2 regions of the Streptomyces longhuiensis genome follow, and region 2 is predicted to be linked to the other one. Evidence: riboswitches for the same ligand, from Rfam matches in the RefSeq annotation. Region 2 holds a riboswitch; the other holds the start of a gene.

Region 1 (11,683 bases), 4.4 Mb from region 2:
TGCGGAAACCGCAACGCCGAGGCGAGCCGGTTCTGCTCCAACTGTGGTGCGCCTCTGCGCGCCACGGCCGAGCGTCCGTCCGAGACGACCTCGACGATTTCCATTTCGGGCCTTGAGGCCTACGACGCCGAAGTCACCGGTCAGACGCTGTCGCCGGCGCTCTCCCCGGAGGCCCAGGCCGCCGTCGACGCCCTGCCGCTCGGCTCGGCGCTCCTGGTGGTGCGACGCGGTCCGAACTCGGGCAGCCGCTTCCTCCTCGACGGCGAACTGACCACGGCGGGACGGCACCCGCAGAGCGACATCTTCCTTGACGACGTGACCGTTTCGCGTCGCCACGTGGAGTTCCGTCGCGGTGCTGACGGTGCCTTCACCGTCAGCGACGTGGGCAGCCTCAACGGCACGTACGTCAATCGGGAGCGGATCGACTCGGTCATGCTGTCGAACGGCGACGAGGTGCAGATCGGCAAGTACCGGCTGGTCTTCTACGCGAGCCAGCGGGGCATCTGACCTGTCAGGAAGGTCCATGCTTCAAACACCGAAGGGCGGTGCCGGTCACGGCACCGCCCTCACGGACAGTCGGCTGATGAGCATCGGCACCGTGCTGAACGTGCTGCGCGACGAGTTTCCCGAAGTCACCATCTCCAAGATCAGGTTTCTGGAGTCGGAGGGGCTGATCGAGCCGCAGCGCACCCCCTCGGGGTACCGCAAGTTCAGCCCGGACGACGTCGAGCGACTTGCCCACGTACTGCGCATGCAGCGGGACCACTACCTGCCTCTGAAGGTCATCAAGGAGCAGCTCGACGCCCTGGAGCGGGGAGAAGCGATCACGCTGCCCTCTACGGGGCGGCCGGGCGACGGCGAGGACGGCAGGGCCTCCGAGGGCGGCGAAGGGCCGACAGTGGCCCGTGTGGGCCGTGACGAGCTGCTTGCCGCTGCCGGCATCGAGTCTCCCGAGCTCGACGAGTGGGAGTCGTACGGCCTCATCGCGCCGCTGCCCGACGGCGGGTACGACGCGGAGGCGGTCACGGTCGCCGAGCTGGTCATGGAACTGGGCCGCTTCGGGATCGAGCCGCGGCACCTGCGGGCGATGAAGGCCGCGGCCGACCGGGAGGCCGGTCTGGTCGACCAGGTCGTCGCGCCGCTGCGACGGCACCGCAATCCCCAGACGCGGGCGCATGCGCAGGCCCGCGCGAAGGAACTGGCGGGGCTGACGGTGAAGCTTCACGGGGCGCTTGTGCAGACCGCGCTGGGCGTGCGTCTGCCCTGATCCGAGGGGTGCTCGCGCGGTGTGCGTCCGGCGATCGAAGGGTGCCCGACTACCCAAACCTGCCGGGCACGTCCTAGGGTTGCTGTGTGAACGAGCTCGACGTCGTAGGTGTCCGGGTCGAAATGCCCTCCAACCAACCGATCGTGCTCCTGCGTGAAGTGGGAGGCGACCGCTACCTCCCCATCTGGATCGGACCGGGGGAGGCGACGGCCATCGCCTTCGCACAGCAGGGCATGGCCCCCGCACGCCCGCTGACGCACGACCTTTTCAAGGACGTGCTGGAAGCGGTCGGGCAGGAGCTCACGGAAGTACGCATCACGGACCTGCGCGAAGGCGTCTTCTACGCGGAACTGGTGTTCTCGAGCGGGGTCGAGGTCAGTGCCCGCCCGTCGGACGCCATAGCGCTCGCGCTGCGCACCGGTACGCCGATCTACGGCAGTGACGGTGTGCTCGATGACGCCGGGATCGCGATCCCGGATGAGCAGGAGGACGAGGTGGAGAAGTTCCGCGAGTTCCTCGATCAGATCTCGCCCGAGGATTTCGGGACCAACAGTCAGTGACGCGAGAGCGGCCGTCGCAGGGCGGCCGCTGCCTCGCCGGGGGCCGGCCGGATCATTCGGCTAGCCTTTCCCCGCGGTGAGGTACGGGAAACCACTCGTAGGGTGATTATCACTCGGCGTGCCGAGTGTGGCGATCGTTGACGCACCCCTGGTGACTGCCTACCGTCGAGCAGGCAGGTCAAAGAGGAGGTCGGCGTGAGAAGCAGCGGCGACGGTACGGCTGGGGGCGGCGGACACAGTCCGGCGGAGAGCGGCCCGTACTCGCTTCACGGCCACGCGGCCGATCACATTCCGCGTCGGCCGACGGTGTTGCCGGTGGTCGCTCAGAGGGATGATGACGCGACGCCCGAGCAGGTCGGATACCGGGGACCCACCGCGTGCGCGGCGGCCGGTATCACCTATCGGCAATTGGACTACTGGGCGAGGACCGGACTGGTCGAGCCGAGTGTGCGCCCGGCCCACGGGTCGGGAACCCAGCGGCTCTACAGCTTCCGGGACGTCGTCGTCCTGAAGATCGTGAAGCGGTTCCTGGACACCGGTGTCTCACTGCAGAACATCCGCACCGCGGTGCAGCATCTGCGGGAGCGCGGCTTCAGCGATCTGGAGCGGCTGACGCTCATGAGTGACGGCGCCACCGTCTACGAGTGCAGCTCGCCGGCGGAGGTCCACGATCTGCTCCAGGGCGGTCAGGGCATCTTCGGCATCGCTGTCGGTGTGGTGTGGCGGGACGTCGAGAGCGCCCTGTCGCAGCTGCACGGGGAGCGTATCGACACCGGCGAGACGCTCCTCGGGAACAACCCGGCGGACGAGCTGGCGAGACGGCGCCACCGCGCGGTGTGAGCGGGGCCGATGCGTCGGCCGGGGCATTGTCAGTGCCGTAGGGCAGCATCGGACATGTGAGAACCGCGCCCACGATCCTGCATCTCGACATGGATGCCTTCTACGCCTCGGCGGAGCAGGCGTCGAAGCCGAGTCTGCGCGGGAAAGCCGTGGTCGTGGGCGGGATCGGGCCTCGTGGGGTGGTGGCCACCGCCTCGTACGAGGCCCGGGTGTTCGGGGTGCACTCGGCGATGCCGATAGGGCAGGCGCGCAGGCTCGCGCCCAACGCCGCGTATCTCGCGCCGCGCTTCCGGCTCTACCGGGAGGTCAGCGAGCAGGTGATGGGGCTGCTGCGGGAGCTGTCGCCGCTGGTGGAGCCGCTGAGCCTCGATGAGGCGTTCGTCGATCTGGAGGCCGGTGAGGCGGCCTGGGACGCCGCGTCGGCGCGGCTCGTCGGTGAGCGGCTGCGGGACGAGATCAAGACCGTGACCGGTCTGACCGGGTCGGTGGGGCTCGCGGCGTCGAAGATGCTGGCGAAGATTGCCTCCGAGGAGGCGAAGCCGGACGGGCTGGTGCTGATCGTGCCCGGCACCGAGCGCGCCATGCTCGGGCCCATGTCGGTGCGCACGCTGCCCGGCGTGGGGCCGGCGACCGGGGACCATCTCAGACGTGCCGGGATCACCACGGTCGAGGAGATCGCCGAAGCGGGCGAGGACGAGCTGGTACGGCTGCTGGGGAAGTCGCACGGGGCGTCGCTGTATGCCATGGCCCTCGCGCACGACGACCGGCCCGTGGTGGCCGAGCGGGACGCCAAGTCGGTGTCGGTCGAGGACACGTACGACGTGGACATCCACGACCGGGTGCGGGTGCGGACCGAGGTGCAGCGGCTCGCCGAGCGGTGCGTGCAGCGGCTGCGGGGGGCGGAGCGGTCCGGGCGGACCGTGGTCCTCAAGGTGCGGCGCTACGACTTCTCCACGCTGACGAGATCCGAGACGCTGCGTGGGCCCACCGACGACCCCGCCGTGGTGCGGGAGGCGGCCGCCCGGCTCCTGGAGTCCGTGGACACGACGGGCGGGGTGCGGCTGCTCGGCGTGGGGGTGACGGGCCTGGCCGACTACACGCAGGAGGACCTGTTCGCGCAGGCGCGGGCGCAGGCGGAGGCCGATGCGCACGTGGCCGAGGGGGAGCGTGAGGGTGAGGCGGAAGGGGCGGGTGGTGCGGGTGAAGAGGGGCAGGCGGCTGCCGAAGAGGTCGTCGAGGTCGCGGACCGGCGCTGGGTGGCCGGGCACGACGTGCGGCACGAGGAGTTCGGGCACGGGTGGGTGCAGGGCAGCGGGCTCGGGCGGGTGACTGTGCGCTTCGAGACGCCGTACTCGGAGCCGGGGCGCGTGCGTACGTTCCGGACCGACGACCCCGCGCTCGTACCGGCGGAGCCGCTGCCGCTGGTGGAGGGCGGAGCCGGGCGCTTCGCGGCGCGGGAGCCGGATGTCGGGTCAGGTGTCGTCTGACGGGCGGGCGATCTTGCCGAAGTCTCGGTCCTCAGGCGGCTCGGGGTCGCCGGGGGCCGAGATGTCGAGACCGTAGTGGTGATAGAGCTGGAGCTCCTGTTCGGGGGAGAGGTGACGGCCGACCCCGAAGTCGGGGGCGTCCTTGATCAGGGAGCGTTCGAAGGGGATGCGCAGGGTGCCCTCCACCAGCTCGCTCGGCTCCAGGGGGACGAAGGCGTCCCGGCTGAACAGGCCTGTGCGTATCGCCGCCCACTCGGGGACGCCGGTCGCGTCGTCGAGGTAGACCTCGTCGACGGTCCCGATCTTGGCTCCGTTGCGGTCGAACGCCTTGCGGCCGATCAGGTTGCGCGGATCGACATCGGTCTGCACGGGGCCCTCCAGCTGCTCGCAACTCATCCGTAAGCACTACCAAAGTGCACATTGGGGAAGGCGGCCACTCGAAGCCGGGGGTGTCGTTGCCGCTGGTAGGCTGGCGATGGCTGCCGACCCCGTGCGGGAGAGTCCTCCGGATGACACCGGAGGCGCCGAAGGAGCAACTCCTCCCCGGAATCTCTCAGGCCCCTGTACCGCACGGACGAGGTCACTCTGGAAAGCAGGGCGGGCGTTCAGGCCTCCGCTCTCACCGACGGTGAAAGTCGTCATGCCCTTCGTGATGTGGGGTGTGCCGGTGAAACTCTCAGGTTGAGATGACAGAGGGGGAGGCCGTCCGGGCACCCGCGCCGTGGTGCCCCTCGCAGGTCGCAATGACCAGGAGGCCTCCGCAATGACCGCCAACCGTATTCCGCTCTCCCAGCTGGAGCAGGGAATCCCCTTCGAGCAGCGCCATATCGGTCCGGATGAAGCAGCGCAGGCCAAGATGCTCGCGCAGGTCGGGTACGGCTCGCTCGACGAGCTGACGGCGGCCGCGGTCCCGGACGTGATCAAGAGCGCCGAGGCGCTCGATCTTCCCGGGGCCCGCACCGAGGCCGAGGTGCTCGCAGAGCTCCGCTCCCTCGCCGACCGCAACCAGGTCCTCGACTCGATGGTCGGACTGGGCTACTACGGCACGTTCACGCCGCCCGTCATCCTGCGCAACGTCATGGAGAACCCGGCCTGGTACACGGCGTACACGCCCTATCAGCCGGAGATCTCGCAGGGCCGTCTCGAGGCGCTGCTCAACTTCCAGACGATGGTCGCCGAGCTGACCGGCCTGCCCACCTCGGGCGCCTCGCTGCTCGACGAGGGCACGGCCGCGGCCGAGGCCATGGCGCTGTCCCGGCGCATGGGCAAGGTCAAGAACGGTGCCTTCGTGGTCGACGCGGACGCGCTGCCGCAGACCATCGCCGTGATCCAGACGCGTGCCGAGCCGACGGGTGTCGAGGTCGTCGTCGCGGACCTGTCCGAGGGCATCCCGGCCGAGGTCGCCGAGCGCGGCGTCGTCGGCGTCCTGATCCAGTACCCGGGCGCCTCCGGTGCCGTCCGCGACATCAAGCCCGTCATCGAGCAGGCCCACGAGCTGGGCGCCGTCGTCACGGTCGCCGCCGACCTGCTCGCCCTCACGCTGCTGACCTCGCCCGGTGAGCTCGGCGCCGACATCGCCGTCGGTACGACGCAGCGCTTCGGTGTCCCCATGGGCTTCGGCGGTCCGCACGCCGGCTACATGGCCGTCCGCGAGAAGTTCGCGCGCAGCCTGCCCGGCCGCCTCGTGGGCGTCTCCGTCGACGCCGACGGCAACAAGGCGTACCGCCTCGCGCTGCAGACCCGTGAGCAGCACATCCGGCGCGAGAAGGCCACCAGCAACATCTGTACCGCTCAGGTGCTGCTCGCCGTCATGGCCGGCATGTACGCCGTCTACCACGGGCCCGAAGGCCTCAAGGGCATCGCGCGGCGCACGCACCGGTACGCGACGCTGCTCGCCGAGGGCCTCAAGGCCGGCGGCGTGGAGGTCGTGCACGGCGCGTACTTCGACACCCTGACCGTGAAGGCCGCGGGCCGGGCCGCCGACGTCGTGAGCGCGGCGCGCGAAGGCGGCGTCAACCTCCACCTCGTGGACGCCGACCATGTGTCGATCTCCTGTGACGAGACCACGACGCGTGCCCAGCTGGGCGCCGTCTGGACCGCGTTCGGTGTCGAGGCCGACGTCGACGCGCTCGACGCGGCGGCCGTGGACACGCTGCCCGCGGGCCTTCTGCGCGATGACAACTACCTGTCGCACCCCGTGTTCCACGCGCACCGCTCCGAGACCTCGATGCTGCGCTACCTGCGCAAGCTGGCCGACCGCGACTACGCGCTCGACCGCGGCATGATCCCGCTGGGCTCCTGCACGATGAAGCTCAACGCGACGACGGAGATGGAGCCGGTCACCTGGCCCGAGTTCGGCCAGCTGCACCCCTTCGCGCCCGCCGAGCAGGCGCAGGGCTACCTCACGCTCATCCGTGAGCTGGAGGAGCGTCTGGCGGAGGTCACCGGCTACGACAACGTGTCGCTCCAGCCGAACGCCGGCTCGCAGGGCGAGCTGGCCGGTCTGCTCGCCGTCCGCGGCTACCACCGCGCCAACGGTGACGACCAGCGCACCGTCTGCCTCATCCCGTCGTCCGCGCACGGCACGAACGCCGCGAGCGCCGTGATGGCCGGCATGAAGGTCGTCGTCGTGAAGACGGCCGACGACGGCGAGATCGACGTCGCGGACCTCCGCGCCAAGATCGAGCAGTACGCGGACGAGCTCTCCGTCCTGATGATCACCTACCCGTCCACGCACGGTGTGTTCGAGGAGCACGTCGCCGACATCTGCGCGCAGGTGCACGACGCCGGCGGTCAGGTCTACGTCGACGGCGCCAACCTGAACGCCCTGGTGGGCCTCGCCAAGCCGGGCCACTTCGGCGGCGACGTCTCGCACCTCAACCTGCACAAGACGTTCTGCATCCCGCACGGCGGCGGCGGCCCCGGCGTCGGCCCGGTCGGTGTCCGCGCGCACCTCGCGCCGTACCTGCCCAACCACCCGCTGCAGCCCGCCGCGGGTCCCGAGACCGGCGTGGGCCCGATCTCCGCGGCACCGTGGGGCTCCGCGGGCATCCTGCCGATCTCGTGGGCGTACGTGCGTCTCATGGGCGGCGAGGGCCTCAAGCGGGCCACGCAGGTCGCGGTGCTCAGCGCCAACTACATCGCCAAGCGGCTCGAGCCGCACTTCCCGGTGCTGTACACGGGCCCCGGCGGCCTCGTCGCGCACGAGTGCATCATCGATCTGCGCCCGATCTCGAAGGCGACCGGCGTCAGCGTCGACGACATCGCCAAGCGGCTCATCGACTACGGGTTCCACGCGCCGACCATGTCGTTCCCCGTGGCCGGGACGCTGATGATCGAGCCGACCGAGAGCGAGGACCTCGCCGAGCTGGACCGGTTCTGCGAGGCGATGATCGCCATTCGCGGGGAGATCGAGAAGGTCGGGTCGGGCCGGTGGCCCGCCGAGGACAACCCGCTGCGCAACGCCCCGCACACCGCGGCCGCGCTCGGCGGCGAGTGGGAGCACGCGTACAGCCGCGAGGAGGCCGTCTTCCCCGCCGGTGTCGTGGCCGCCGACAAGTACTGGCCGCCGGTCCGCCGCATCGACCAGGCGTACGGCGACCGCAATCTCGTCTGCTCGTGCCCGCCCATGGACGCGTACGAGGACTGATACTCACGCTGACATGCGTCAGGGCCGGTTCCGGGGTTTCCCGGGGCCGGCCCTTTCGTACAGGGGACGCCGTCGGCGTCCGGATGCGCTCAGGCCGCGGTCACGACGTGCACCGGGCGGTGCGGAGCGATGATCTGGCCGGTGGGCAGCAGCTCACCGGTGTCCTCGAAGAGCAGGACGCCGTTGCAGAGCAGACTCCAGCCCTGTTCGGGGTGGTGGGCCACAGGGAGCGCGGCCTCCCGGTCGGCGGAGTCTGCGGACGGGCACGGTGGCTGGTGCTGGCACATGGATGGGATCTTTCCCTGTGAAGTGATGTCGGTGATGGGTGTGATGTCGCGGTCTGTCCTGCGGCTCGAAGCGTTGTTCATGGCCGCCCCCCGTTTGTCGGTCGGTCCGGAACCCAGTGTTGCCCCACGGGCGTCAATCCGCAGGTATTTCGTCGCAGCGGTCCTCACTGGATGAGGACGCGTCACCCGTGCGGACGGTTCACCCCAACTGCACTGTCCCTTCGGGTGGTTCGGGGTGGCCTGACCGGGCTAGTCCGGACGGGCCCGCGGGGGCGTGGCCGAGGGCATGGCTGCGCCCCGCGACCGGTCGGCATCGGCAGCGGGGCGCGGGCGCGTCGGACGGCCCGGTCGCGTCAGGCGGGTGAGCCCAGAAGTGGCGCGGGGGTCAGTCGATGGGTGAGAACGGGCAGCAGTTCGGCGACCGGGTGCGGGCGGTGGGCGGCGATGCCGGGCGGCGCGGGCGCCAGCGGGACCAGGAGGTCACTGGCCGCGGGATGTCCCGTCGAGGCGTCGGCGTTGCAGTCCCCGTGCAGCCAGAGGGTGAGCATGTACAGCTCCGGGACCGAGAGCAGGCGCGGTTGGTAGGCCGCGGGCATGGACTCGGCCTGGCGCAGCGCCCGTTCGGTGGCCGCGACGTACGGGCCCTCGAAGAAGTGCGAGAACGCCCAGCCGTCGGCGGTCAGCATCGTGTCGGCGGCGGCGACCGCGCGTTCCCCGCAGCGGATCAGGAACCGCCAGCCGGCGAGTCGGGTCGGCGAAGGGCCCGCGCTGCCCGTGACCCGGTCCAGTACGTGGACGGGCAAAGGGAGTTCGGGGCTCGCCGGTCCTTGGGCGGAGCGCAGGGAAGGGGTGCGGGCCTCGCGGACCGCGGTCGGGGAACCGAGGGCCGTGAGGACAGTGCGCAGGGCGGGCGCGGGAGCCGGAGGGACATGCAGCGGCATGGTGGGTCGCCTCTCATTCGACAGGCACGGTGGATCGAGGGCGTGGCGGGACGAGCGGACGGCGCTGTCTGCTGACCGGGCCAGAGGGGGCGGGGCAGATACCGCGAGCGCCAACTCTGCGCCTCGTTCGCGAAGTTTATACGACACGTGTTCACGCAGTGTTTCGTCTAGCCGTCGCGAAAATACTCGGCAAGGCGTTATTCGGTCGGCGAGATGCGGGAAATCTCCCGATTCCCAGCGGGGTTGGGTCTGTGACCTCGTAATCTTCACGGCGAGCGGACGGCCGATTCTCGTCGGTGTTTATCACCAGGTCATGTGGAACCAGGTCTTCGACATGCCGCATGCCTCGTGAATGTGCCCCGTGACAACTGCTGCGAGCCTACTCGCCCGTGGCGGGAAGCGGGGCGTTATCGATCACATTGCCTGGGCATCATCCACCGTGACACAGCGGCCGGACGGCCGTGTCGTCCATGTGAGGAGGGACGCTTCCATGGGGGAGAAGGTCGTGGCGGGCGCGTTCGACCTGTCCGATCGGCGGCACTACCGCAGGAAGCTGCAGCAGTGTCTGGCGGGGCTCGCGAGGCTCCTGGAGGAGGAGAGGTTCGATCGTCCGAGGAATCTGATGGGCCTGGAGATCGAGTTGAATCTCGCGGGGCCCGACGGCATGCCGAAAATGATGAATGCGCAAGTTCTCGAGCGCATCGCGAGCCGTGATTTCCAGACCGAACTCGGAATGTTCAATCTGGAAGTGAACATTGCTCCCCATCGTTTGGAAGGCCGCGTTCTCGACCGGCTCGCCGAGGAGCTCAGGACCGGCCTCGCCTATGCCCACCGGAAAGCGAACGAGGTGGACGCCGGGATCGTGATGATCGGCATTCTCCCGACGCTCGTGCCCGATGATCTCGTCTCCGCGAATCTGTCGGACGTGGACCGCTACAGCCTCCTCAACGACCAGATGGTGGCCGCGCGCGGCGAGGACTTCGTCGTCGACATCGACGGGGTGGAGCACCTGCGCTGCACCTCGGGGTCCATAGCGACCGAAGCGGCCTGCACCTCCGTGCAGTTGCACCTCCAGGTCACGCCCGCCCGCTTCGCCGACGTGTGGAACGCGGCGCAGGCCGTCGCGGCCGTGCAGGTCGCGGTCGGCGCCAACTCGCCGTTCCTGTTCGGACATGAGCTGTGGCGCGAATCGCGGCCGCCGCTTTTCCAGCAGTCGACCGACACCCGCCCGCCCGAGCTCCAGGCCCAAGGGGTCCGGCCGCGCACCTGGTTCGGCGAGCGCTGGATCAGCAGCGCGTACGACCTCTTCGAGGAGAACCTGCGCTACTTCCCCCCGCTGCTGCCCCTGTGCGACGACGAGGAGCCGCTGCGCGTCATCGACGACGACGGAGTGCCGGCGCTCGGCGAACTCGTCCTGCACAACGGCACCGTCTACCGCTGGAACCGGCCCGTGTACGGCATAGCCGGGGGCAGGCCGCACCTGCGCGTGGAGAACCGCGTCCTGCCCGCGGGCCCCACCGTCACCGACGTCATCGCGAACGTCGCCTTCTACTACGGCGTCGTACGCGCCCTGGCCGAGGACGCCCGCCCGGTCTGGACCCGCCTGCCCTTCGACGCGGCGGCCCGCAACTTCGACGAGGCGTGCCGGTACGGGATCGAGGCGCGCCTCGACTGGCCGCGCCGGGGCCGCTTCGGCGGGGTCGAGAAGGTGCCCGCCGTCACGCTCGTACGGGACGAGCTGCTGCCGCTGGCCGCTGCCGGGCTCGATGCCTGGGGGGTCGAGGCGGCCGACCGTGACTTCTACCTCGGGGTGATCGAGGAGCGCTGCCGGCGGCGGGTCAACGGGGCCTCGTGGCAGGCGGCCACGTTCCACCGCGCGCTGGAGAGCGGCCTCGAGCGCGACGCGGCGCTCGCGGCGACCACCCGGCGCTACTGCGAGCTGATGCACGCGGGCGACCCGGTGCACACGTGGCCGGTGGGGCTCCCGGCGCCGGCGGTGCAACTGGGCTGAGCGGCAAGGCGGTTCTGGCTGGTCAGCCCTTGGCGCCCGCCTCCACGATCGCCTTGAGGATCACCGCGTGGATCTCGGCCGGGTCGCTGACCTGGTGCCCCGAGCCGCCGGTGGCCCCGGCGATCTGCTCGACCTCGTCCTTGTCCGCGTCCGGGCCGACCGCGATGGCGATGAGCGGCACCGGGTGCTTCGGGTCGGCGAGGCTCTGGAGCCGCGAGACGAGGCTGCTGCGCGAGATGGATCCGGGGTCCTGGTTCGCGCCGTCGGTCACGACCACGAGGGCGTTGAACTTGCCGTTCCGGTAGGAGGACGTGGCCTCCTCGTAGGCCGCGAGCGTGGTGTCGTAAAGACCCGTGGCGCCGCCCGGCACGGGCTGCAGGCCGCTGAAGGCCTCGGACAGCCTGTCGCGCTGGGTGCCGCCGCCCTCGCGGTCGCCGAGGCGCTCGGTGGGCACGAGCTTGCGGTAGTCGCGGGTTCCGTCGAGGAGTGTGGCGAACTCCCACAGGCCGATCTCGTCCTCGGGCGTGAACGTGGCGAGCGCCTGGAGCATCGAGGCCTTCGTGACCTCCATGCGGGACTGGTTGCGGCCCGGCACATAGTTCGCCATGGAGGCGGAGGCGTCCACGACGACGGTGATCCGG
Region 2 (11,683 bases):
CGGACTGCTTGCCCGGTGCCGAGGCGAGGTCGGGGACGAGCGTGTTGCCCTTCTCCCCCGCGTCGGGCTTGAACGTCATCAGCGGGCGGGCGTACAGCCGGCTGAAGTTGTACATGTACGCGTAGTACGTGTTGCCCGGGTCGAACGAGTCGGGGACGTCCGACATCGCGTAGGTGACCGTGCCGCCCTTCTTCGTCGAGGCGTTGACGACGTCCTTCGTGGCGGCGTTCGCACCGGCCGACTTGTTGCTGTCGTCGGAGCCGTCGTCGGCCTTGCTGCAGCCGGCGAGCAACAGGCTCACGCTGCCGATGGCCGCGACCGCGGCGATTGATGACCTTCGCATGATGGTCGGAATCCCCTCCATTGTCGGAAACTTGTGGAGCACTCGATGCGGCCCGGGTCAGCGGCTGCGCGGGTCGAGGGCGTCGCGGAGACCGTCACCGAGCAGGTTGAACGCGAGCACGGTGACGAAGATGGCGAGGCCCGGGACGATCATGTATTGCGGATCGACCTGGAAGTAGTCGACGGCCTGGTTGAGCATGCCGCCCCAGGAGGCCTGCGGCGGCTGGATGCCCACGCCCAGGAAGCTCAGCGACGCCTCGAAGATGATGTTCGTCGGGATCAGCAGCGTCGAGTAGACGATGATCGGGCCGACCAGGTTGGGCATCAGTTCCCGGAACAGGATGTACGGGCCACGGGCACCCATCCCGCGGGAGGCGTCCACGAATTCCCGCTCGCGCAGCGCCAGGGTCTGACCGCGCACGATGCGTCCGAGGTAGGGCCAGTTGAAGAACCCGATCACGAAGATCAGTACGCAGATGTGCAGCGGCAGGCCGTTCAGTCCGAACGCGCCACCCTGCAGCGTCGCGGAGATCGAGATCGCGAACAGCAGGAGGGGGAACGCCAGGAACGTGTCCATCATGCGGCTGATGACGGAGTCGACCCGGCCGCCGTAGTACCCGGCGACGACGCCGAGGATCGCGCCGATCACGTTCGACAGAACGGTGGCGCCGAAGGCGACGACGAGCGAGACCCATGATCCCTCGAGGATGCGGGCGAGGATGTCACGGCCGAACTTCGGTTCCACGCCGAGGGGATGGTCACCGCTCATGCCACCCAGCCCGCCCTTGGGAAGCGACGTGGTGGGGTCGATGAGGTCCTGGTGGAAGGTGTTCGGGTCAAGGCCGAGCAGGGACTGGAGCGGGCGCGACAGGGCGGCCACGAGAATCAGGAGGATGACGATGACGCCGCCGGCGACGGCGACCTTGTCCCTCTTGAAACGGTTCCAGGCGATGCGCCCGAGGGAGCGCCCCTCGATCTGCTGCCCCTTGGTGCCGGCGAGCACAGCCTCGGGCTGCACCTCGGCCTGGGCCCCAGTGGTCTCGATCGGTGCGGTCACGGTGTGGTTGACCCCTCTCGGCCGACGGTGGCCGGCCCACGCCCGCCGCGGTAGCGGCTTGATCCTGTTTCACACGCTGGACAGTCCGGGGGCATGGCCTCGTAGTTGACCGTTCAGCTCGTACACAGAGTCGAAACCCCGTGTCTGCAGGGAGTCTTCAATGCGCCTGTGACCAGCCGCCAGCCCTCACAGTGAAAGGTTGCGCAACCGTGATGAGGCGACAGGAGTGCAGTATGCGGACGCGGGAACCGGCTGAGCGGACAATTCGCTCCGGTCCGAGAGCGCTTCGCCGGGTCCGGAATGCTAAACGGTGACCGATGTGGCGAGAATGCCCCGGTGGGGCACCAACTCCGCGGAAAACAGGGCGGAATGGGTGTTTGTCCCGCCGGCGCCGTCGGGTCAGGTCAATCCGGCAGTTTCCGGCGGCAGTTGGAACAGAGCCCCGCGGCGAACGGTTTCAGTACGTCCCGTGCGGCGGCGGGTACCCGTACCCCGCGACGGGGGCGGGCGCGGACGGGGCGGCGTGGGCCTCGCGGTCGTAGAACGGGCGGGCGTTGGCGCGCAGCCACATGGCGACGGGGTCGTGCTCGTCGGACATCGCGACCGTGGAGACGGGCAGTCCGTCGGGCACGGCGACGATCGACTGCTGCATCATCGCGCGCACCGCGTCCACGGACACCGGCGACGTGTCGTACACATCGAGGCCGATCGCCAGATAGGGCGCGCCGAGCGTCGGCTGGACCCAGGCGCGGCGCAGCGAGCGGATCGCGGTGGTCCGGTGCGCGTTCTGCGTCAGCAGGGCGTAGAACTGGGGGATTTCGATGGCGGGGTCGCTCAGCCGCAGGGGCCCGGCGGGCTGGCGGTCGAGACCGCCCGCGATCCGGCGCAGGTCGAGCCACGGGATGCCGACGCCGCCGCCGGGCGCGTGCGGGTTGAGCCAGAGGCCGTAGTGGTCGGGGTAGAGCGTGCGGGCCGCGTCGACCCCACTGACGACCTCGTACGCGCGGCTCCAGCCGGAGGCCGACAACTCCTGGGCGGAGGTGACGCAGGGGGCGTACGAGGTGCCGTCGACGTCCATGTTCCCGTACTGCGCGTCAGGGGATCCGGCCTGGCCGTGCCAGAGCAGCATCCACACCTGGCCGGCGCCGGGATCCGCGAGCGCGTTGAGCAGCGCCTCGTAGGCGTCGTAACGCCCCGGCGTCACCTGGCGCAGCATGTGCTCGACCTGACCGGCCGCGGCCGTGCCCGACGCACTCACCCGTAACCGCCCCTTCGTGACGTACTCGACGATTTCGACCCGCTCCCCGCGGCGGGACCGCCCAGACAGGTCATGAAACCAGCTTAAGCGGCGATCCTGACACCGACTTGACGTACGCGCGGTCGGCCGCTTTCCCGAGTTCTCCCGAACGGGGACCGGCGCCGGGCTTTCAGTGACCCTGCGTGTAGAACGGCCGCAGCGTGGCTCGCATCCAGTCACCGACCGGGTCCTGGGTGATGTCGAGCAGGACGAGGTTCACCGGCCAGGGCGCCGGCACCCGGCCCAGAGCGCGGCCCAGGGCGTCCATGGGCAGGTTGCGCGCGGGACCCTCCCACTGCGACACCTCGACGCCGACGAAGAGGACGGGGTCGCCGCCCTCGACGCTGGCGAGGCAGCGGCGGGCGGTGAGCACGACGCCGGACGCCTCGAACTCCTCGCGCACGGCGGCCAGGAAGTCGACCGGGTCGTTCTGCCAGTCGGGCTCGTAGAGGCTGACCCGGCCGCCCGAGGCGGGCCCGTCCAGCGGCGTGCGACCGGACCTGCACAGCTCGGCGACGGCGGGCGGGGGCAGCGGGACGCCCACGGCGCCGTCCGGGTTCACCGCGATGCCGACCTGCGGGGGCAGCCCGCGCGCGAACTCGACGGCCGGCGCGACCGTGCAGCCCATCCGGTCGCCGACGACCGCGAGGAACTGCTCCTCGGAGCTGAAGACGGGCACATAGGCCTGGCCCTCGATCTCCAGCGTCGGCAGGTCGAGGTTCGGGCTGCCGGGCCCGCCGCCCTGGGGCAGCGGTATCCACACCTGACTGCGTCCGAGGACCTCGACGATCCGGCCGCCCGCCGAGTCGACCCCGAGGGAGGCGGCGAGCACCTCCTCCAGCTCGTTGGCCGGCCACCCGCCGTACGGATGTGCATGAGCCTGCGCCGGAATGTCCATGTGCCTACCACCCGCTCTGGAACCGCTCTGTCTGCGGCCGAACCCTAGCGCGTGCGACCGACATGACACCCTCCGCATCCACACGGCCACAGGGGGTCGCCGGGGGTCAGCCGCCCTCGAACGCGATCCCGTTCAGCACATCCGTCGCGTCCCGGTCCAGCAGCACCGCGGACGCGCAGCCCCACGGCAGGTCACCGCGCTCGGCCGACTCCACGAGACCCGCGACCGCGCGGCGGTGCCGGGCGAACGCGTAGCGCGAGACCCCGCGGCCGCGGTCCCGCTGGCCGGCGAGCGCCGTGTCCGCGTCGACGTCGAGCAGCATCAGATGCAGGTCCGCGCCGCGCCGCCCGGCCTCCCTGGCCAGCCAGCGCCGCACCCAGGCCTGCGTGCCGCAGTCGTGCAGGACGACGCTGCCTCCCGAGCGCAGGGCCCGCCGCAGCCCGGCGAAGTGCGCGAGCCGCACGAGCGGGCGGTACACGGCGTACGGGAGGAGCCGGGGCAGCCGGGCCGCCCAGCGGTCACGGGCGTCCTGCGAGTCGATGCGCACGGCTCCGCCGGCGCCGACCACGCGGCGCATCAGCGTGGACTTGCCGCTGCCCGGGAGCCCCGAGACCACGATCAGGTCACCCCGCGCGAAGCCGAGGCGCCTCGGGGTGCGGCCGCCTCTGCCGCGCAGATCCCTGACGACCGGACCGCGCCCCGTCACCGACCTCGGGCGGGGCATCGCACGCTGTCCGACCCCTGCCGCCGCGTACGCACCCGCCGCTGCCTTATGCACCGTGATCGTCCTCCCCGTTCCGGTCACGCCACCCTTGCCCGTCAAGTGTAAAGAGACGGTAATGCCGTACAAGTGGTTTCCCCGTACGGTCGGCATGCAATGATGTGCGCGCCAAGAGCACGACCAACTGCATACCGGCCGCTTGAATCCGCGCGGGAGAGCTCCCCGGACGCCTACGCGTCCCCGGGGGCGCCGAAGGAGCAAGTTCCTCCCTTGAATCTCTCAGGCCCCGTACCGCGCGGGCGAGGCATATCTGAAAAGCGGGCGGCCCTCGGCCGCTCCACCCAAGGTGCAAGCCGCGACCACCTTTACGTGTGGCGCCGGCGAACCTCTCAGGTTCCGATGACAGATGGGGAGGAAGACCATCGCCCTCGTCTGTCATGCCTGGGATCCTGGAGCACCACTCATGAGCAACGCCCCCCGTAAGACCGCCCTCGACGCACTGCACCGCTCGCTGGGCGCGACGATGACCGACTTCGCGGGCTGGGACATGCCGCTGCGGTACGGCAGCGAGCGCGACGAGCACCTCGCGGTCCGCACCAAGGCCGGCCTCTTCGACCTGTCGCACATGGGTGAGATCACCGTCACCGGGCCGCAGGCCGTCGACCTCCTCGACTACGCCCTCGTCGGCAACATGTCCACGATCGGCCCCGGCCGCGCCCGCTACACCATGATCTGCCAGGAGGACGGCGGGATCGTCGACGACCTGATCGTCTACCGCCTGGGCGAGCAGGAGTACATGGTCGTCGCCAACGCGGGCAACGCGCAGATCGTCCTCGACGCGATCACCGGGCGCGCCGAGGGCTTCGACGCCGAGGTCCGCGACGACCGCGACGCCTACGCGCTGATCGCCGTCCAGGGCCCCGAGTCCCCCGGGATCCTGAAGTCCCTCACGGACGCCGACCTGGACGGTCTCAAGTACTACGCGGGCCTGCCCGGCACCGTCGCCGGCGTCCCGGCCCTCATCGCCCGGACCGGCTACACCGGCGAGGACGGCTTCGAGCTGTTCGTCGCCCCGGAGCACGCCGAGAAGCTGTGGCAGGCGCTGACCGACGCGGGCGCGCCGGTCGGGCTCGTCCCCGCCGGCCTCTCCTGCCGCGACACGCTCCGCCTGGAGGCCGGCATGCCGCTGTACGGGCACGAGCTGACGACGGCGCTGACCCCGTTCGACGCCGGTCTCGGCCGCGTCGTGAAGTTCGAGAAGACGGGCAACGAGGGCCGCTTCGTGGGCCGCGAGGCGCTCGAGGCCGCCGCCGAGCGCGCCGAGACCGCCCCGCCGCGCAAGCTCGTCGGCCTGATCGCCGAGGGCCGCCGCGTGCCGCGCGCCGGGATGTCCGTGGTCTCCGGCGGCCAGGTGATCGGCGAGGTCACCTCCGGCGCCCCCTCCCCCACGCTCGGCAAGCCGATCGCCATCGCCTATGTGGACGCGGCGCACGCCGCCCCCGGCACCGAGGGTGTCGGCGTGGACATCCGCGGCGCCCACGAGCCGTACGAGGTCGTGGCGCTGCCGTTCTACAAGCGCCAGAAGTAGCCCGACCAGTCCTCACGGGGGCCGCCGGAAGTAACCCAGCGCACACCCCTCTCGTTCCGCAGCACCCATTCGCGTACAGGAGAATTCAGATCATGAGCAACCCCCAGCAGCTGCGCTACAGCAAGGAGCACGAGTGGCTGTCGGGCGCCGAGGACGGCGTCTCGACGGTCGGCATCACCGAGTTCGCGGCCAACGCGCTCGGCGATGTCGTCTACGCCCAGCTCCCCGAGGTCGGCGACACGGTGACCGCGGGCGAGACCTGCGGCGAACTCGAGTCGACCAAGTCCGTCAGTGACCTGTACTCCCCGGTCACCGGCGAGGTCGTCGAGGCGAACCAGGACGTCGTGGACGACCCGGCGCTGGTGAACTCCGCCCCGTTCGAGGGCGGCTGGCTGTTCAAGGTCCGCATCTCGGATGAGCCGAAGGACCTGCTCTCCGCGGACGAGTACGACGCGTTCTCCGGCTCCGGCAACTAGGGACACCACGACCATGTCGCTCATGAACACCCCCCTGCACGAGCTCGACCCGGACGTCGCCGCCGCGGTCGACGCCGAGCTGCACCGCCAGCAGTCCACCCTCGAGATGATCGCGTCGGAGAACTTCGCTCCGGTCGCCGTCATGGAGGCGCAGGGCTCGGTCCTGACCAACAAGTACGCCGAGGGCTACCCCGGCCGGCGCTACTACGGCGGCTGCGAGCACGTCGACGTCACCGAGCAGATCGCCATCGACCGGGTCAAGGACCTCTTCGGCGCCGAGTACGCCAACGTCCAGCCCCACTCCGGCGCCTCCGCCAACCAGGCCGCCCTCTTCGCGCTCGCCAAGCCCGGCGACACGATCCTGGGCCTGGACCTGGCGCACGGCGGCCACCTCACCCACGGCATGCGCCTGAACTTCTCCGGCAAGCAGTTCGACGTCGTGGCCTACCACGTCGACGAGGCCGGCCTGGTGGACATGGCCGAGGTCGAGCGCCTCGCCAAGGAGCACCGCCCCAAGGTCATCATCGCGGGCTGGTCCGCCTACCCGCGCCAGCTGGACTTCGCCGCGTTCCGCCGCATCGCGGACGAGACCGGCGCCTTCCTGTGGGTCGACATGGCCCACTTCGCCGGACTCGTCGCGGCCGGACTGCACCCCAACCCGGTCGAGTACGCCGATGTGGTGACCTCCACCACGCACAAGACCCTCGGCGGGCCGCGCGGCGGGATCATCCTCGCGAAGAAGGACTTCGCGAAGAAGCTGAACTCCTCGGTCTTCCCCGGCTTCCAGGGCGGCCCCCTGGAGCACGTGATCGCCGCCAAGGCCGTCTCCTTCAAGGTCGCCGCGAGCGAGGACTTCAAGGAGCGCCAGCAGCGCACCATCGAGGGCGCCCAGATCCTCGCCGCCCGTCTGACCTCGGACGACGCACGCGCCGCCGGCGTGAACGTGCTGTCCGGCGGCACGGACGTGCACCTGGTCCTGGTCGACCTGCGCGAGTCCGAGCTCGACGGTCAGCAGGCCGAGGACCGTCTCCACGAGGTCGGCATCACCGTCAACCGCAACGCGGTCCCGAACGACCCGCGCCCGCCGATGGTCACCTCCGGCCTGCGGATCGGCACCCCGGCCCTGGCCACCCGTGGCTTCCAGGCCGAGGACTTCACCGAGGTCGCCGACATCATCGCCGAGGCGCTGAAGCCGGAATACAACGCGGCGTCCCTCAAGGCCCGCGTCACCGCCCTCGCCGACAAGTACCCCCTGTACCCCGGCCTGAAGTAGTTTCGTACGCATTTGTACGTATGAAATTTCGGGGCACCGCGCACACTGGACAGTGAGAGCGGTGCCCCGCCCCATGCACCGCCCTCCGTATCTGCTTGCGCACCACCCGGCGGACAACGGCGTCCGCCGAAACCCCACCTAGGAGTTCCCCCGTGGCCATCTCGGTCTTCGACCTGTTCTCGATCGGCATCGGCCCGTCCAGCTCCCACACGGTCGGCCCGATGCGGGCGGCCCGCATGTTCGCGCGCCGCCTGAAGAACGAGGGCCTGCTCGCCCACACCGCCTCGATACGGGCGGAGCTCTACGGCTCCCTCGGCGCCACCGGACACGGCCACGGCACCCCCAAGGCGGTGCTGCTGGGTCTGGAGGGCGACTCCCCCCGCACCGTCGACGTGGAGAAGGCCGACGACCGCGTCGAGGCGATCAAGACCTCCGGGAAGATCAACCTGCTCGGCGTCCACGAGATCCCGTTCAGCTTCGACGACGATCTGGTCCTGCACCGCCGCAAGGCGCTCCCGTACCACGCCAACGGCATGACGATCTTCGCCTACGACCACGAGGGCGCCCTCGTCCTGGAGAAGACGTACTACTCGGTGGGCGGCGGCTTCGTCGTCGACGAAGATGCGGTGGCCGGCGAGAACCCGATCGTCCCCGACGACACGGTCCTCAAGTACCCCTTCCGCACCGGCGACGAGCTGCTCCGCCTCGCCGAGGAGACCGGCCTGTCCATCTCCGCCCTGATGCTGGAGAACGAGAAGGCCTGGCGCACCGAGGACGAGATCCGCTCCGGTCTGCTCGACATCTGGCGCGTCATGCAGGCCTGCGTCTCGCGCGGCATGTCCCGCGAGGGCATCCTGCCCGGCGGCCTCAAGGTCCGCCGCCGCGCCGCGAACTCGGCCCGCCAGCTGCGCGCCGAGGGCGACCCGATGGCCCGCGCCATGGAGTGGATCACCCTCTACGCGATGGCCGTCAACGAGGAGAACGCCGCGGGCGGCCGCGTCGTGACCGCGCCCACCAACGGCGCCGCGGGCATCATCCCCGCGGTCCTGCACTACTACATCAACTTCGTGCCCGGCGCCGACGAGGAGGGCGTCGTCCGCTTCATGCTCTCCGCGGGCGCCATCGGCATGCTCTTCAAGGAGAACGCCTCCATCTCCGGCGCCGAGGTCGGCTGCCAGGGCGAGGTCGGATCCGCCTGCTCGATGGCCGCGGGCGCCCTCGCCGAGGTCCTCGGCGGCACCCCCGAGCAGGTCGAGAACGCCGCCGAGATCGGCATGGAGCACAACCTCGGCCTGACCTGCGACCCCGTCGGCGGCCTCGTCCAGATCCCCTGCATCGAGCGCAACGGCATGGCCGCCGTGAAGGCCGTCACCGCGGCCCGCATGGCCATGCGCGGCGACGGCAGCCACAAGGTCTCCCTCGACAAGGTCATCAAGACCATGAAGGAGACCGGCGCCGACATGTCCGTCAAGTACAAGGAGACGGCCCGCGGCGGGCTCGCGGTGAACATCATCGAGTGCTGAGGATCAGCGGGCGTCGAGGGCGGCGGCGGTCACAGGGTCGCCGTCGTGCCCTCCCCGGCCCCGCTCCCCGCGAGCCACTGGTCCCAGCTCAGGTTGAAGGCCGCGTAGCCGTTGTCGGCCGGAGCCTTGGCGCGCGGCGAGCCCGTGATCGTGACGGGGTCGCCCTGCTTGACCTGCCCGTAGAACCACTTGGCGTCGGCCAGCGACAGGTGGACGCAGCCGTGTGAGCCACGGGCGGAGCCGCTGCCCGGGTTCGGGTCGCCGGTCGAGTAGTGGACGTAGGTGCCGGACTGGGTGAGGTGGACGTCCCAGGGCAGCGTCAGGTCGTAGTAGTTGGCGCTGCCCTTGTTGCAGCTGATGCCGACGCTGCAGGAGGTCATGTGGACCTCCTTCTGCTTGTCGATGACGGCCATCGTGCCGTTCCAGGTCGGGAACTCGGCGCTGCCGGCGTTGATCGACAGCGTGCGCACCGCCTGGCCGTTCTTGGTGACCTTCATGGTGTGACCGGTGACGGAGACGTCGGCCCGGACGTCGTCGCCGACCGTGAAGGTGTGCGTGTAACCGTGCACGCCGTAGCGGCCGTTGCCGTTGCTGACGCCCTTCATGTCGGCGTCGATCTTCACCTTCGTACCGGAGGGCCAGTACTCCTTCGGGCGCCAGTCCGCGCGCTTGTCGCCGAACCAGTGCCAGGCGCCGGCCACCGGCTGCGAGGTGCTGACCTTCATGTGCTTCTCGACGGAGGCACGCGCCTTGGCGGCCACCGGGTCGGTGAAGACCACCGAAATCGGCATCGCCACACCGACCTTGGCGTCGTTCAGCGGAGTGATCGTCTCAAGCAGCATGGGCGGACCCTTGGGCTTCGCCGGTTTGGGCGAGGCGCTCGACCTCGGCTTCCCCGCCGCCTTCCCGTCGTTCCCGCCCGCTTCCTTGTCGCCACCGCCGCCGCAGGCGCTCGCGCCCACCAGCACCGCGACCGTCACGAGCGCGATCCCTATTCCGCCCTTGCGCCGTCCCACGACCTGCCCCACTCTCCGAGTCACCCGACGGCCCCCAACGGGACCAACTCCCTGTCAGACAGCGACACGGCTCCGGCAGTTGCACGAAGCCGTGTAAAGCGTGTTCCAAGACTGCGGCCGTCGAAACGTCCTGGCGGCGCCGCGTCACACAGGTGGATCAACGTGCGGAAAGAGGTACCCCCGCGGGATCCGATCGGGGACGATGGATGTTCGACCTCGTCGCCCCACCGACCAGGAGGCCAGCATGCTGCGCGGTATCGACGTCAGCTCGTACCAGTCCACCTTCGACACGGACGGCCAGTCGTTCGTCTTCATCAAGGCGACGGAGGGGCGTTCGTACGTCAATCCGCGGCTCACGGCGCAGACGAAACTGGCCCGCGACGGCGGCTGCGTCGTCGGCTTCTACCACTTCCTGTGGCCGGGCAACCTCACGGCCCAGGCCGAGTACTTCGTGAGCAAGGCCCCGGAGAAGGCGGGGGACCTGCTCGCCGTGGACTGGGAGACGACCGGTGAGGGCACCCGCGCGAGCAACGCGGAGAAGGACCGCTTCATCCGCGAGGTGAAGCGCCTGCGCCCCCATCACCGGGTGCTGCTCTACACGAACCGCAACTTCTGGCTCAACGTCGACACGACGTCCTACGCCGGTGACGGCCTCTGGATCGCCGACTACACGACGGCCGGCAAGCCGCGCATCAAGGCGGCCTGGAAGTTCCACCAGTACACGGACAGTCCGATCGACAAGGACGTCGCCCAGTTCACGAGCAAGGGCGCGCTGCGGGACTGGGCCACCCCGTGACACGCCCTCGCACCGGGTGACTCAGGCGCGCCACTCCGCCGTGCGTTCCGGGGACGCCTCGGCGAGGGCCTTGCGGACGGTGTCCGCGTCCGCCGCGAGGCCGTAGACGGGGGTGCCGGGCTGCTGGCGCCAGGACTCGTCGAGGCCGCCCGTGTCCACGGAGTCGAAGCCGATCCCGTCGAGCAGGGCGCGTACGACCGTCTTGGCCGCGTCGTCGTCGCCGGCGACGGGCAGGGCGATGCGCTCGGGGTCGCCCTTGGGGCGCGGCCTGTCGAGGAGTTCGTGGGCGTAGGTGCCGTTGAAGACCTTGACGACCGGGTGGCCGAGCTGGAGCTCGGTCCAGCGGCTCTCGGGCATGCCCTCCTCGATGGCGGCGATCCGGCCGTCGCGCTGCTGCGGGTAGTAGTTGCCGGTGTCGATGACGGTGACGCCTTCCGGCGCGTCGTCGAGGAGGTCGGCGGGCAGACCGGGGACGGCCTTCATGGGGACGGTGACCACGACGACGTCGGCGCCGCGGGCCGCCTCTGCGACGGTCACCGGCGTGGCACCGGTCTCCCCGGCGAGGTCACGCAGGGTCTCGGGGCCGCGCGAGTTGGCCACGGACACGTCGTGGCCGGCCGCGGTGAAACGGCGGGTGAGATTGCCGCCGATGTTGCCGGCGCCGATGATGCCGATCTTCATGTGGAGCCCTTCCGG

Evidence for each region. A riboswitch is a leader RNA that binds a small molecule or an ion and turns the genes downstream of it on or off. The one in region 2 is predicted to bind glycine.
Region 1: another riboswitch for glycine. It lies ahead of gcvP (aminomethyl-transferring glycine dehydrogenase); the one in region 2 lies ahead of gcvT (glycine cleavage system aminomethyltransferase GcvT).

The regions. Positions count from the first base shown of each region.
Region 1 is NZ_CP085173.1:2,094,893-2,106,575, reverse strand. It holds gene LGI35_RS09995 (FHA domain-containing protein) at 1-507, shown strand, start outside; gene ftsR (transcriptional regulator FtsR) at 524-1,267, shown strand; gene LGI35_RS09985 (bifunctional nuclease family protein) at 1,354-1,827, shown strand; gene LGI35_RS09980 (MerR family transcriptional regulator) at 2,023-2,667, shown strand; gene LGI35_RS09975 (DNA polymerase IV) at 2,724-4,154, shown strand; gene LGI35_RS09970 (PRC-barrel domain-containing protein) at 4,140-4,523, opposite strand; glycine riboswitch at 4,638-4,733, shown strand; gene gcvP (aminomethyl-transferring glycine dehydrogenase) at 4,918-7,803, shown strand; gene LGI35_RS09960 (DUF5999 family protein) at 7,893-8,090, opposite strand; gene LGI35_RS09955 (hypothetical protein) at 8,444-9,031, opposite strand; gene LGI35_RS09950 (glutamate-cysteine ligase family protein) at 9,522-11,042, shown strand; gene LGI35_RS09945 (substrate-binding and VWA domain-containing protein) at 11,065-11,683, opposite strand, start outside.
Region 2 is NZ_CP085173.1:6,479,791-6,491,473, reverse strand. It holds gene LGI35_RS30010 (ABC transporter substrate-binding protein) at 1-343, opposite strand, end outside; gene LGI35_RS30005 (ABC transporter permease) at 401-1,399, opposite strand; gene LGI35_RS30000 (enhanced serine sensitivity protein SseB C-terminal domain-containing protein) at 1,857-2,657, opposite strand; gene LGI35_RS29995 (enhanced serine sensitivity protein SseB) at 2,827-3,594, opposite strand; gene LGI35_RS29990 (AAA family ATPase) at 3,701-4,318, opposite strand; glycine riboswitch at 4,516-4,619, shown strand; glycine riboswitch at 4,620-4,731, shown strand; gene gcvT (glycine cleavage system aminomethyltransferase GcvT) at 4,779-5,903, shown strand; gene gcvH (glycine cleavage system protein GcvH) at 5,996-6,379, shown strand; gene glyA (serine hydroxymethyltransferase) at 6,393-7,652, shown strand; gene LGI35_RS29970 (L-serine ammonia-lyase) at 7,805-9,175, shown strand; gene LGI35_RS29965 (L,D-transpeptidase) at 9,205-10,191, opposite strand; gene LGI35_RS29960 (glycoside hydrolase family 25 protein) at 10,436-10,987, shown strand; gene LGI35_RS29955 (NADPH-dependent F420 reductase) at 11,009-11,668, opposite strand.